3 regions of the Nocardioides sp. HB32 genome follow, and region 2 is predicted to be linked to each of the others. Evidence: predicted binding sites of a transcription regulator. Region 2 holds the regulator's gene; each other region holds the start of a gene.
What was found. The regulator LexA, encoded in region 2, represses DNA repair genes until DNA is damaged. The targets are predictions, from matches to a motif close to TCGAACANNTGTTCGA.
Positions count from the first base shown of each region.

Region 1: recA (recombinase RecA) is a predicted target of LexA. The motif match lies at 1,899-1,914, and genes of this name have one in related genera.
Region 3: ruvC (crossover junction endodeoxyribonuclease RuvC) is a predicted target of LexA. The motif match lies at 1,396-1,411, and genes of this name have one in related genera.

Region 1 covers NZ_JBSSBS010000001.1:2,695,060-2,699,017, reverse strand. Annotated here, with positions in the region: gene ACVW2K_RS13565 (regulatory protein RecX) at 1-578, opposite strand, end outside; gene recA (recombinase RecA) at 705-1,757, opposite strand; gene ACVW2K_RS13555 (S-methyl-5'-thioadenosine phosphorylase) at 1,975-2,769, opposite strand; gene ACVW2K_RS13550 (MFS transporter) at 2,775-3,958, opposite strand, start outside.
Region 2 covers NZ_JBSSBS010000001.1:4,353,462-4,357,419, reverse strand. Annotated here, with positions in the region: gene ACVW2K_RS21845 (MXAN_6640 family putative metalloprotease) at 1-282, opposite strand, end outside; gene ACVW2K_RS21840 (phosphatase PAP2 family protein) at 287-1,117, opposite strand; gene lexA (transcriptional repressor LexA) at 1,216-1,944, opposite strand; gene ACVW2K_RS21830 (LysM peptidoglycan-binding domain-containing protein) at 2,206-2,595, shown strand; gene ACVW2K_RS21825 (hypothetical protein) at 2,732-3,136, shown strand; gene ACVW2K_RS21820 (hypothetical protein) at 3,144-3,497, opposite strand; gene ACVW2K_RS21815 (ATP-binding protein) at 3,544-3,958, shown strand, end outside.
Region 3 covers NZ_JBSSBS010000001.1:2,744,239-2,748,196, reverse strand. Annotated here, with positions in the region: gene ruvB (Holliday junction branch migration DNA helicase RuvB) at 1-268, opposite strand, end outside; gene ruvA (Holliday junction branch migration protein RuvA) at 270-863, opposite strand; gene ruvC (crossover junction endodeoxyribonuclease RuvC) at 860-1,381, opposite strand; gene ACVW2K_RS13825 (YebC/PmpR family DNA-binding transcriptional regulator) at 1,530-2,309, opposite strand; gene pdxT (pyridoxal 5'-phosphate synthase glutaminase subunit PdxT) at 2,321-2,938, opposite strand; gene pdxS (pyridoxal 5'-phosphate synthase lyase subunit PdxS) at 2,932-3,852, opposite strand; gene pgsA (phosphatidylinositol phosphate synthase) at 3,856-3,958, opposite strand, start outside.

The DNA.
Region 1 (3,958 bases), 1.7 Mb from region 2:
TCCTTCACGACGGCGAACGACATCCCGGAGCCGTAGCCCTTGCGGGCCAGCATCCCCACCAGCCGCCGGGTCGCGGTCGTGTCGTCGACGCGGCTCAGGGTGCGCAGCTTCTTGCGCACCAGGACGCGGGCCGCGGCCTCCTCGTCGGCGGGGTCGATCTCGTCGAGGGCCTCGCGCGCGACCTCCTCATCGACCCCCTTGCGGCGCAGCTCCTGGGCCAGGGCCCGCCTGGCGAGGCCCTTCCCGGGCTGCCGCGAGGCGACCCAGGAGCGGGCGAACGCCTCGTCGTCGACCAGCCCGACCTCCTCGAACCGGTCGAGGAGGCGGGTGGCCACGTCGGCCGGCACGTTCTTGGCTGCCAGCTTGTCGCTGAGCTCCTTGCGGCTGCGGGCCTGACCGGTGAGCTGGTCGAGCAGGATCTTGCGCGCGACCGACTCCGGATCGGCCTCCGGCACCTGGACGGCGGTGTCCTCGGGCGGCGGTGGCGTGGGCGCCGGCGCGCGGCGGGTCCACGCGTCGACCCCGGTCGAGACGTCACCCAGCCAGTCAGGGGCCGGGCGGTCCTCGTCGAGAGTCATGTGCGCTCCGTTCGACCGTGGTCTCGATACGCTCGCTGGCGCTCGCTACTCGACCACCGAGAGACGTCGCTCACGCGACGGTGGTCTCGATATGTCCACCGACAGCCGACGCTCACGCGACCGCCGTCAGAACGCGTCGACGCCGACCGGCTCGGCAGGCAGCGCGGCGACCTCGTTGTCGACGGTCGGGCCGACACCGAGCTTCTCGAGGATCTTCTTCTCGAGCTCGTTGGCGAGGTCGGGGTTGTCGCGGAGGAACGCGCGGGCGTTCTCCTTGCCCTGGCCGAGCTGGTCGCCCTCGTAGGTGTACCAGGCGCCGGCCTTGCGGACGAGCCCCGCCTCCACGCCGACGTCGATCAGGCCGCCCTCGCGGCTGATGCCCTTGCCGTACATGATGTCGAACTCCGCCTGCTTGAACGGCGGGGCGACCTTGTTCTTCACGACCTTGACGCGGGTCCGGTTGCCGACCATGTCCTGGCCGTCCTTGAGCGTCTCGATCCGGCGCACGTCGAGGCGCACCGAGGAGTAGAACTTCAGCGCCTTGCCACCGGTCGTGGTCTCGGGCGAGCCGAACATCACGCCGATCTTCTCGCGCAGCTGGTTGATGAAGATCATCGTGGTCTTGGAGTTGTTCAGGGCGCCGGTCATCTTGCGCAGCGCCTGGCTCATCAGGCGGGCCTGGAGGCCGACGTGGCTGTCGCCCATCTCGCCCTCGATCTCGGCGCGCGGCACGAGGGCGGCCACCGAGTCGATGACGATCAGGGTGAGCGCCCCGGAGCGGATCAGCATGTCCGCGATCTCCAGCGCCTGCTCGCCCGAGTCGGGCTGGGAGACCAGCAGCGCGTCGGTGTCGACGCCCAGCGCCTTGGCGTAGTCGGGGTCGAGCGCGTGCTCGGCGTCGATGAACGCCACGATGCCGCCGGCCCGCTGGGCGTTGGCCACGGCGTGCAGGGCGACGGTCGTCTTGCCGGAGGACTCCGGACCGTAGATCTCCACGACGCGACCGCGGGGGAACCCGCCGAGGCCGAGCGCGACGTCGAGCGCGATCGAGCCGCTCGGGATGATCTCCAAGGGTGCCCGCACGTCGTCGCCGAGGCGCATCACGGAGCCCTTGCCGAACTGCTTCTCGATGTTGGCGAGTGCGGCGTCCAGGGCCTTCTCGCGGTCTCCACCAGCCATGGTGTTCTTCCTTGTCTCTCGTCGTGGTCCAGGCACGTCGACGACGCTAGAGCGAGCCACCGACAGCGCCTGGTCAGCGCCGCCGACTGCTGTGGACGACCTCGTCCAGCGTCATGCCTGTGGACAGAAACTAGCCCACGGTCGAACAGATGTTCGGGAGGTGGTCCGGGCGTGTCGGCCCCGGGTCATGACGGGATCAGCACCCGGAACCGGCGACTCATCCGGGGATCACGTAGGTCAGGTCGAGACCGTCGGCCCACGTGTCGCAGCTGCACCCGTCGGGATCGGGCAGCACTGCGACGACGGCGGTGCCGAGCAGCCCGGAGAGCCGGTCGAGGTTGGCCCGGAACAGCGCGAAGACCTCCTCCTGGCCGACGCCCGCGCCGGACTCGGCGCCCGCGTCCATGTCGGTCACGAGCGCGATCGAGGCGTAGCACATCCGCAGCTCGCGGGCGAGCGCCGCCTCGGGCGCACCGGTCATGTTGATCAGCGTGCCGCCGGCCGCGGCGTGCTGCTGCGACTCCGCGCGCGTGGAGAACCGCGGCCCCTCGATCACCACCATCGCTCCCCCGGCGCGCACGTCGGGCGCGGCGGCGACGAGCGCCTTCGACACGCGGGGGCAGTACGGGTCCGCGAACGGCAGGTGCACCGCCCCGGTCTCGACGTACGACGGGACGCGGCGGTAGGTGCGGTCGACCAGCTGGTCGGGCACGACCAGGTCGCCCGGCGCGACGTCGTGGCGCAGTCCGCCGACGGCGCACGGCGCGAGCACCTGGCGGACGCCGAGGGCGCGGAGCGCCCAGAGGTTCGCGCGGTACGGGATCGCGTGCGGGGGGTACTCGTGGTGCCGCCCGTGCCGCGGCAGGAACGCCACCCGCCGGCCGGCGACGGTGCCGACGGCGACCGGCGCCGAGGGAGCGCCGTACGGCGTCTCGACGGCCAGCTCCTCGGCGTCGTCGAGGAACGTGTAGAAGCCGGTGCCGCCGACGACGGCGACGTCCGCAGTGGTCATGGTGGTCAGCCTGCCAGCCGTGTCGTCGCCCGGGCGCCGAACCCGGCGACCGCGACCAGCGCGACCAGGCCGATCGAGCAGACCGCCAGCTCGGGATAGCCCCAGGCCCCGACCACCACGCCCGCCAGGCCACCAGCACCCGCGGCGGTCAGGCCCATCACCAGGTCGGCCGCGCCCTGGACGTCGGTGCGTGCCTCGAGAGGCGCGTGCTGGGCGATCAGCGTCGACGCGGCGACGGTCGCGAACGACCACCCGAGCCCGAGCAGGAACAGTCCGGCGAAGATCTGCCACGAGGTGCCCTCGGGCGCCCGGGCGCACAGCACCAGCGAGACCAGCAGCAGCACGGCGCCCTCGACCAGGACCGCGGGGCGGCCCGTGCGGTCCGCGAGCAGGCCGACCAGCGGCGAGAACCCGAACATCCCGAGCACGTGCAGGCTGATCACCAGCCCGATCACCCGCAGCTCGGCGTGGCCGTGCTCCATGTGCAGCGGGGTCATCACCATGATCGCGACCATCGCGGCGTGCGCGCAGGCCATGCCGAGCACGGCGAACCCGAGGACGGGACGCTCCCGGGCGGCCGCGACCGCGCGGGCCCACGCCGTACCCGACGGAGCGGTGGTGGGTACGCCGGCCGCCTCGCGGGCGAGCAGCAACGGGTCGGGACGCAGCAGGAGGCCGATGACGGCGGCGGCGCCGAGCATGCCGACGCTGCCGAGGGCGAACGGCCCGGTGAGCTCCGGGATGCCCAGCCACTCCGCGAGCGCCCCGGCGGGCCCGGTGAGGTTGGGCCCGGCGACCGCGCCGATCGTCGAGGCCCACACGACGGTCGAGAGCGCCCGGCCCTTGTGGGCGTCCTCGGCGAGGTCGGTGGCGGCGTACCGGGCGCCGGAGTTCGCGGCGGTCGTCGAGCCGAGCAGCACCGCGCCGACCAGCAGCACGACCATCGAGTCCAGGACCCCCGCGAGCACCGCGAGGAGCGCGCCGGAGGCGCCGAGGAGGTACCCGGTCAGCAGGCCGACCCGGCGTCCGCGGCGCGACATCAGCCGGGCGAGCAGGTACGCCGCGACCGCGGCGCCGAGCACCTGGAACGTCTGGGCGAGGCCGGCCAGGCTCTCCGAGCCGGAGATGTCGCGGGCGAGCAGCGAGGCGGTCGCGATGCCGATGGTGATGCCGGTGGCGCCGATCGCCT
Region 2 (3,958 bases):
GGACTGGCCGCCGCCGGGCCGCTGCAGCAGCGCGTCGGCCCGAGCCCGGTCGGTCGCGCCGAGCTCGTCGCGGTGGGTCCGCAGGTCGCGCAGTACCAGGGTCTGGTCACGGCTGCCGTCCGGGTGCTCCGCCGCCGCGAGCGCCCGTGCGGCGAGCGGGCTGCTCAGCAGCCGGTGGGCCGGAGCGACCGGGTCGGGCTCACCGGCGTACGCCGGGGCGGCGACCAGGGGGAGGAGGGGGAGCGTGGCGGCGACCAGGACGGCGAGGGGGCGTCGGAGCACGCGCCTACTCAACCGCACGTGCCTGAGAATCCCCAACGGAGGCGTGCTCGAGCTCGACGGGCTCGCCGGCGGGTGGTCGTTGCCAGCGCCGGTGCAGCGGGATCCGGCCGATCGCCTCGGCGAGTGCCCACCCGACCAGGATGACCATCCAGCCGACGACCGCGTCGATCACCCAGTGGTTGCCGGTGCCGACGATCACGATCGCGGTGCCGAGCGCGTACAGCCAGCCCAGCGCGCGCACCCAGTAGCGCGTCGCGTAGATCTGCAGCGCGAGCGCGACCCACAGCGACCAGCCGGCGTGCAGCGAGGGGAACGCCGCGAGCTCGTTGGTGAGCCCGCCGAGTCCGCGCGGTGCGGAGGCGTCCGCGCCCCACCAGCCGTCGGCGGAGTGCAGGCTCAGCACGTCGACGTACCCGGCCAGGAAGCGCGGGGGAGCGGTCGGCATCGAGATGTAGGCGAGCAGGCCGAGCAGCGTGCCGATGACGAGGGCGCGGCGGGCCGGGCCGTAGCGGTCCGCGCCGAGGCGCCACAGCCAGATCAGGACCGCGCCGGTGACGACGTAGTGGAGGGTGGCGTACCAGTAGCTGCCGACCAGCCCGACCAACCGGTAGTCGGTGAAGAGCTGGTTGAGCGGACCCTCCCACCGGATGCCCATCAGGGTCTCGAGGTGGAGCAGCTCGTTGGCGCGGTGCAGCGCGGGATCCATGTTGGTGTCCGCGAGCAGCCGGGCCAGGCTGTAGAGAGCCCAGAGCCCGACGATCAGCACGAGCTCGAGGATGGCCCGGATCCACCGGGGCATCGTCCGGTGGTGGGCGTACGCAGGTGCCGTCGTCACAGCACCAGCGTCGTTCATGCATCCTCCCGCCGCATCCGGGTACTACCCGGAATCAACACCAGGGTCTGCTCAGGTATTTCCCCGTCTAGTCCGGAGTGTCAGACCCGGCGCAGCACCGCTGTCACTTTACCGAGAATAGTGGCGTGAGTGCCGTCAATAGGATCGTAGGCGGCGTTGTGCGGCAGGAGCCACACATTTCCGTCCTTGCGCTGGAAGGTCTTGACCGTGGCCTCGCCGTCGATCATCGCGGCCACGATCTCGCCGTTCTCCGCGGTCGGCTGCTGCCGGATGACGACGTAGTCGCCGCTGCAGATGGCCGCGTCGATCATCGAGTCTCCGCTCACCTCCAGCAGGAACAGCTGCCCGTCGCCGACGAGCTGCTTCGGTAGCGGGAACACGTCCTCGACGCGCTCCTCGGCCAGGATCGGGCCACCCGCGGCGATCCGGCCGACCACGGGCACGTACGCCGGCGCCGGGGCCGCGTCGCCCACCCCGGTCTCGTCGAACGCGGTCTCCTCCGCGCTCGACATCGAGCGGCGAGCCGCCATCACCTCGGGGAGGAAGACCTCGAGCGCCCGGGGCCGGTTCGGGTCGCGCTTGAGGAAGCCCTTCTCCTCGAGCACCTTCAGCTGGTGGGCCACGCTGGAGGAGCTGGTCAGGCCGACCGCCTCCCCGATCTCCCGCATCGAGGGCGGGTAGCCGCGCTTCTCGATGCAGTCCTTGATGTGCGCGAGCACGCGCTGCTGGCGCGGGGTCAGGCCCGTCGCGTCCGGCGGTCCGTCGGGGAGCTCGCTGACTGTGGGAGACGCCTTCTTCTGGGTGGCCATGGCCTGACGGTAGTCCTCCGGACCGTCCGGGTTCAAACATCTGTTCGAACGGCGTGTCGCCCGGGTGCGGACGGAAAAGCGTTCGAACAAATGTTCGTGTCGCTGCTTGTGTCGTTCGAACACCTGCTCTACCGTCGTACACACGTTCGATCGAACACCTGATCGAGAGTCCGGTCCAGACCGGTCCGCGAGGACTGTCGGTGGCCGCCTCTAGAACTGGTGTCAGGCCACTTCCCCCAGCCGTCCAGCCAGGAGCCTTCGATGAGCACGATGACCGCAACCCCCACGTTCCGCCCCAGCTCGTTCCAGCCCAGCTCGTCCCAGCCCAGCTCGTTCCAGCCCAGCTCGGGCCGGCACGGCAGCGTGCGGCTGACCCGTCGGGGCCGCCTCGTCGTGCTCGTCGTCGCCCTGCTCGCGGTCCTCGCCGTCGGGCTCGTGCTCGCCTCCGGTGCCGTGGGCACCGGCGAGGCGGGCACCCCCGAGCCCACCAGGGTCGTCCTGGTCGGCACCGGCGACACCCTCTGGGACATCGCGGCGGGCCTCGCCGACGACGGGGACGTGCGGGCGATGGTGGACAGGATCGAGAAGCTCAACGCGCTCGACTCGGGCATGGTCTCCGCCGGCCAGAAGCTGGTCGTGCCGCTGGGCTGAGGTCCGGTTGACGCTGGACAGAGACTTTCGCCGGTCGCTTCGACCCCGGCCGGCGAAACCGGGGAAGACGAGGGGCGGGACCACGCTGTGGTCCCGCCCCTCGCGGCGTCCGCGGCGCAGGCCCTACCGTCGGGCCATGGCCGGCTACTCGGGCACTCCGCTGGAGCGCAAGCTCGGGATCCGCGCCGGTCACACGCTGTTCCTCGACGGGGCGCCGGACGACCTGGCGCTCGACGTCCCCGGCGCGCACGTCGTACGCCGGCTCCCGGCCGTGGCCGACGTGACACTGACCTTCCACACCACGCTGGCCGGCCTCGCGGGCCGGCTGCCGGTCCTGCTCGAGCGGACCAGCACCGCCGGCATGGTCTGGGTGTGCTGGCCGAAGAAGGCCGCGCAGCGGGCCCTCGGCATCGCGAGCGACCTGGACGAGGGCCTGGTGCGCGACCTCGGGCTGCGGCTGGGGTTCGTCGACGTGAAGGTCGCCGCGATCGACGACACCTGGTCGGGGTTGAAGTTCGTGCGCCGGCTCGCCGACCGGTGACCGGTCGCTAGCGCGCCGCCCGTCGGCCGCCGATCGGGCGCGGCTCCTCCGGCTCGCCCGTCATCCTCGGCTCGGGACCGCGGGTGATGCCGAGCCGGCGCAGCACCCGCGCCACGAGCATCAGCCCGACGAACAGGCAGGCGACCGCGCCGACGGATGCGAGCGCGAGGAACCACCACGCGACCGAGTCGCCGTCGCGGGCGGTGGAGCCGAAGTCGATCGCGGCGTACACGAGGTATCCCCACGCGACGATGCACGCGGTGATGCCGAGCGCGAGCAGGAGCAGCATCGGCTGGAAGGAGCGCTTCGGGCGCGCGCCGCGGCGCGAGCCCGCGTGCTTGCTGCCCGTCCCCGATGCCACGAGGCCATCCTCCCCGATGGGGCCTGAGGTGTCTTAGCCTTGGGGGGTGGTGCACGACCCGGTCGACTCCGTCGACTCCGTCGCGAGCGCCGCGCTGCGGGAGCTGGTCGGCATCCCCGGCGTGCGGCGTGCCGCCATCGCGCTCAGCGAGGGTGGCGGCCGCCGGCTGCGGTTCCGCTCCAGCGACGGCGGCGCGTGGTGCCACATCGACGCCTACGACGACGTACCGCTGACCACCGTGGTGCGCACCGGCCGACCGCTCCTCGACCACCTGGACGGGCTGCGCGCGCAGTTCGCGGGCGTCGTCGAGCGGCAGCGGGCCGACGGCACGGTCGCGCTCGCGGCGCTGCCGCTGCCCGGCCGGCACTCACCGATCGGCGGGGTGGTCCTCTACTTCGACGTCGAGCAGGCGTTCGACGCCCCCCAGCGCGGGCTGCTCGATGCGGTCGCGCACCGGATCG
Region 3 (3,958 bases), 1.6 Mb from region 2:
TCATCTCGCTGGCGATGATCATGGCCAGCGTCGTCTTGCCGAGTCCGGGCGGCCCGGAGAGCAGCACGTGGTCCGGTGCCCGGCTACGCCGTCGGGCCGCCTCGAGCACCAGCCCGAGCTGATCGCGGACCCGGACCTGGCCGACCACCTCGTCGAGGGTCCGGGGGCGCAGGGCCGCCTCGATGGTGCGCTCGTCGCCGTCCGCCTCGGCAGCGGTCAGCGACGAGAGGTGGACCGCCTCCGCCGCAGCCAGGTCGTCCTCGTGCACGTCAGGCCTTGCTCAGCGTGCGCAGGGCGGCGCGCAGCAGCGCCCCCACATCGGGACTGGGCCCGGCCTCCGGAGCGACCGCGTCCACCGCCTTCTCGGCGTCGCGGGTCGTCCAGCCGAGGCCCATCAGGCCCTGGTGGACCTGCTCGCGCCACGACTCGGCCGAGGCCGCCGCCACCGGACGGCCCCCCATCGGGGCGCCGATCCGGTCCTTGAGCTCGAGGATGATCCGCTGGGCCCCCTTCTGGCCGATGCCGGGCACGCGCGTCAGGGTCTTCACGTCGTCGGCGGCGATCGCGCGGCGCAGGTCGTCGGGTGCCAGCACCGCGGTGATCGCCTGGGCGACCTTGGGGCCGACCCCCGAGGCCGTCTGCACCAGCTCGAAGACCTGCTTCTCGTCCTCGTCGGCGAAGCCGAACAGGGTCAGGGAGTCCTCGCGCACGACCATGCTCGTCGGCAGGGTTGCCGTGTGTCCGGGGCGCAGGGTCGCCAGCGTCCCCGGTGTGCACATCAGCTCGAGCCCGACTCCCCCGACCTCGAGCACCGCGCTGGACAGGGTCACCGCGGCCACCTGGCCGCGCACGAACGCGATCACTGCTTCCTCCCGGCTGCGGCCAGCGCCGCGTCGATCCTGGCCTGGGCGCCGCCGCGCCAGATGTGGGTGATGGCCAACGCCAGGGCGTCGGCCGCGTCGGCCGGCTTGGGCATCGCGTCGAGCCGGAGGATCCGGGTCACCATCGCGCCGACCTGCGCCTTGTCCGCGCGCCCGTTGCCGGACACCGCGGCCTTGACCTCACTCGGGGTGTGCAGGGCGATCGGCAACCCGCGCCGGGCCGCGCAGACCATCGCGATGCCGCTCGCCTGCGCCGTACCCATGACCGTGCTGACGTCCGAGCGCGCGAACACGCGCTCGACCGCGACGGCGTCGGGGGCGTACTCGTCGAGCCAGGCGTCGATGCCCTTCTCGATCGTCACCAGGCGCTGCGGGACCGGCAGGTCGGACGACGTGCGCAGGACGTTCACGTCGACCAGGCTCAGCGGCCGGCCCACGTCGCCCTCGACCACGCCCATGCCGCAGCGGGTCAACCCGGGGTCGATCCCGAGCACGCGCATGGTCAGCCCTTCCGTCGAACACCTGTTCGGTGTCCACGCTAACCGCTGGCTCTCGCCTCACCGGGTCCCGACACGCCGATCGCCGCTTCGCGGGCTCAGCCGCGCGGCTCGCTCGACCACCATCAGCGAGTCCGCTGACGCGTCCGCGCTAGGCGTCGATCGAGTCCAGGACGTCGTCGGGGATGTCGGCGTTGCTGTAGACGTTCTGCACGTCGTCGAGGTCGTCGACGGCGTCGACGAGGCGGAAGACCTTCCCCGCCACGTCCACCTCGGCCACCGGGATGTCCATGGTGGCCACGAACTGGACCTCGGCGGAGTCGTAGTCGATGCCGGCCGCCTGGAGCGCCGTACGGACCGCGACGACGTCGCCGGACTCGGACTGGATCTCGAAGGAGTCACCGAGGTCGCTGACGTCCTCGGCCCCGGCGTCCAGGGTGGCCTCGAGGACGTCGTCCTCGGTGACCTCCCACGGCTTGCCGCCGCGCTCCTGGCTCTTCTCGACCACGACGACGCCCTTGCGGGTGAAGAGCCGGGAGACCGAGCCGGGGTCGGCCATGGTGCCGCCGTTGCGGGTGACCGCGGTGCGGACCTCCATCGCGGCACGGTTGCGGTTGTCGGTCAGGCACTCGACGAGCAGCGCCACGCCGGACGGCCCGTAGACCTCGTACATGATCGTCTCGTAGTCCACGCCGCCGCCGTCGAGGCCGCCGCCGCGCTTGACCGCCGAGTCGATGTTCTTGTTCGGCACCGACTGCTTCTTGGCCTTCTGGATGGCGTCGTAGAGCGTCGGGTTGCCGGCCGGGTCGGGGCCGCCCATCTTGGCCGCGATCTCGATGTTCTTGATCAGCTTGGCGAACAGCTTGCCGCGCTTGGCGTCGATCGCGGCCTTCTTGTGCTTGGTGGTCGCCCACTTGGAGTGGCCAGACATCCGTCCCTCTTCTACTCAGCGTTGGTGACCAGGTCCACGAACACGCGGTGGACCCGGGAGTCGCCACCCACCTCGGGGTGGAACGACGTCGCCATCAGCGGACCCTGACGGACCGCGACGATCCTACCCGCGGCCTCGCCCCGATCCACCCGGGCGAGCACCTCGACCGACTCGCCGACCGCCTCGACCCACGGTGCCCGGATGAAGATCGCGTGCACGGGTGCGTCCAGGCCGGCGAAGTCCAGGTCGCCCTCGAACGAGTCGACCTGCCGCCCGAACGCGTTGCGTCGCACCGTGATGTCCAGCCCGCCGAGGGTCTCCTGGTCGTGTGCTCCGTCCTCGATCCGGTCGGCGAGCAGGATCATGCCGGCACAGGTGCCGAAGGCCGGCAGGCCCTCCTTGATCCGCGTGCGGATCGGCTCGAACAGGTCGAAGGTGCGTGCGAGCTTGGCCATCGTGGTGGACTCGCCACCCGGGATCACGAGCCCGTCGACCGCGTCGAGCTCCGAGGTGCGGCGTACCGCGGTGGCCGTGACGCCGAGGTCGGTGAGCGTGCGGAGGTGTTCCCTGACGTCGCCCTGGACCGCGAGCACGCCGATGTGCGGCCCGGCTGAGGACCCGGTCACCACCCGCGCTCGGCGAGGCGGTGCGGCTGCGGGATGTCCTCGACGTTGATGCCGACCATCGCCTCCCCCAGCCCGCGGGAGACCTTCGCGATGACGTCGGGGTCGTCGAAGAACGTCGTGGCCTTGACGATCGCCTCCGCGCGCTGCGCGGGGTTGCCGGACTTGAAGATGCCCGAGCCGACGAACACGCCCTCGGCGCCCAGCTGCATCATCATCGCGGCGTCCGCCGGGGTGGCGATGCCGCCGGCGGTGAACAGCACGACCGGCAGCTTGCCGTTCTCGGCGACCTCCCGCACCAGCTCGTAGGGCGCCTGCAGCTCCTTCGCGGCGACGTAGAGCTCGTCCTCGGCCAGCGCGCCGAGGCGGCGGATCTCGCGGCGGATGGTGCGCATGTGGGTCACGGCGTTCGAGACGTCACCGGTGCCGGCCTCGCCCTTGGAGCGGATCATCGCCGCACCCTCGGTGATCCTGCGCAGCGCCTCGCCCAGGTTGGTCGCACCGCACACGAACGGGACCGTGAACGCCCACTTGTCGATGTGGTTGGCGTAGTCGGCCGGGGTCAGCACCTCGGACTCGTCGACGTAGTCGACGCCGAGCGACTGCAGGACCTGGGCCTCGCTGAAGTGCCCGATCCGGGCCTTGGCCATCACCGGGATCGAGACCGCCTCGATGATCGAGTCGATCATGTCGGGGTCGCTCATCCGCGACACGCCGCCCTGGGCGCGGATGTCGGCAGGCACCCGCTCCAGCGCCATCACCGCGACCGCGCCCGCGTCCTCGGCGATCTTCGCCTGCTCGGCGGTCACCACGTCCATGATCACCCCACCCTTGAGCATCTCGGCCATCCCGCGCTTCACGCGGGTCGTGCCGGTGGTAGGACCGTCTTCGAGGGGGGCTGAGGCGTTGCTGTCGATCATGGTTCAGATGTTAGTGCCGGCCTCGGCGAGAGCTTGCTTCCGGACCACCCACACCCGCTGCACCACCGTGACGGTGGACGCGATCGCGAGCGCCCAGAGGGCGATG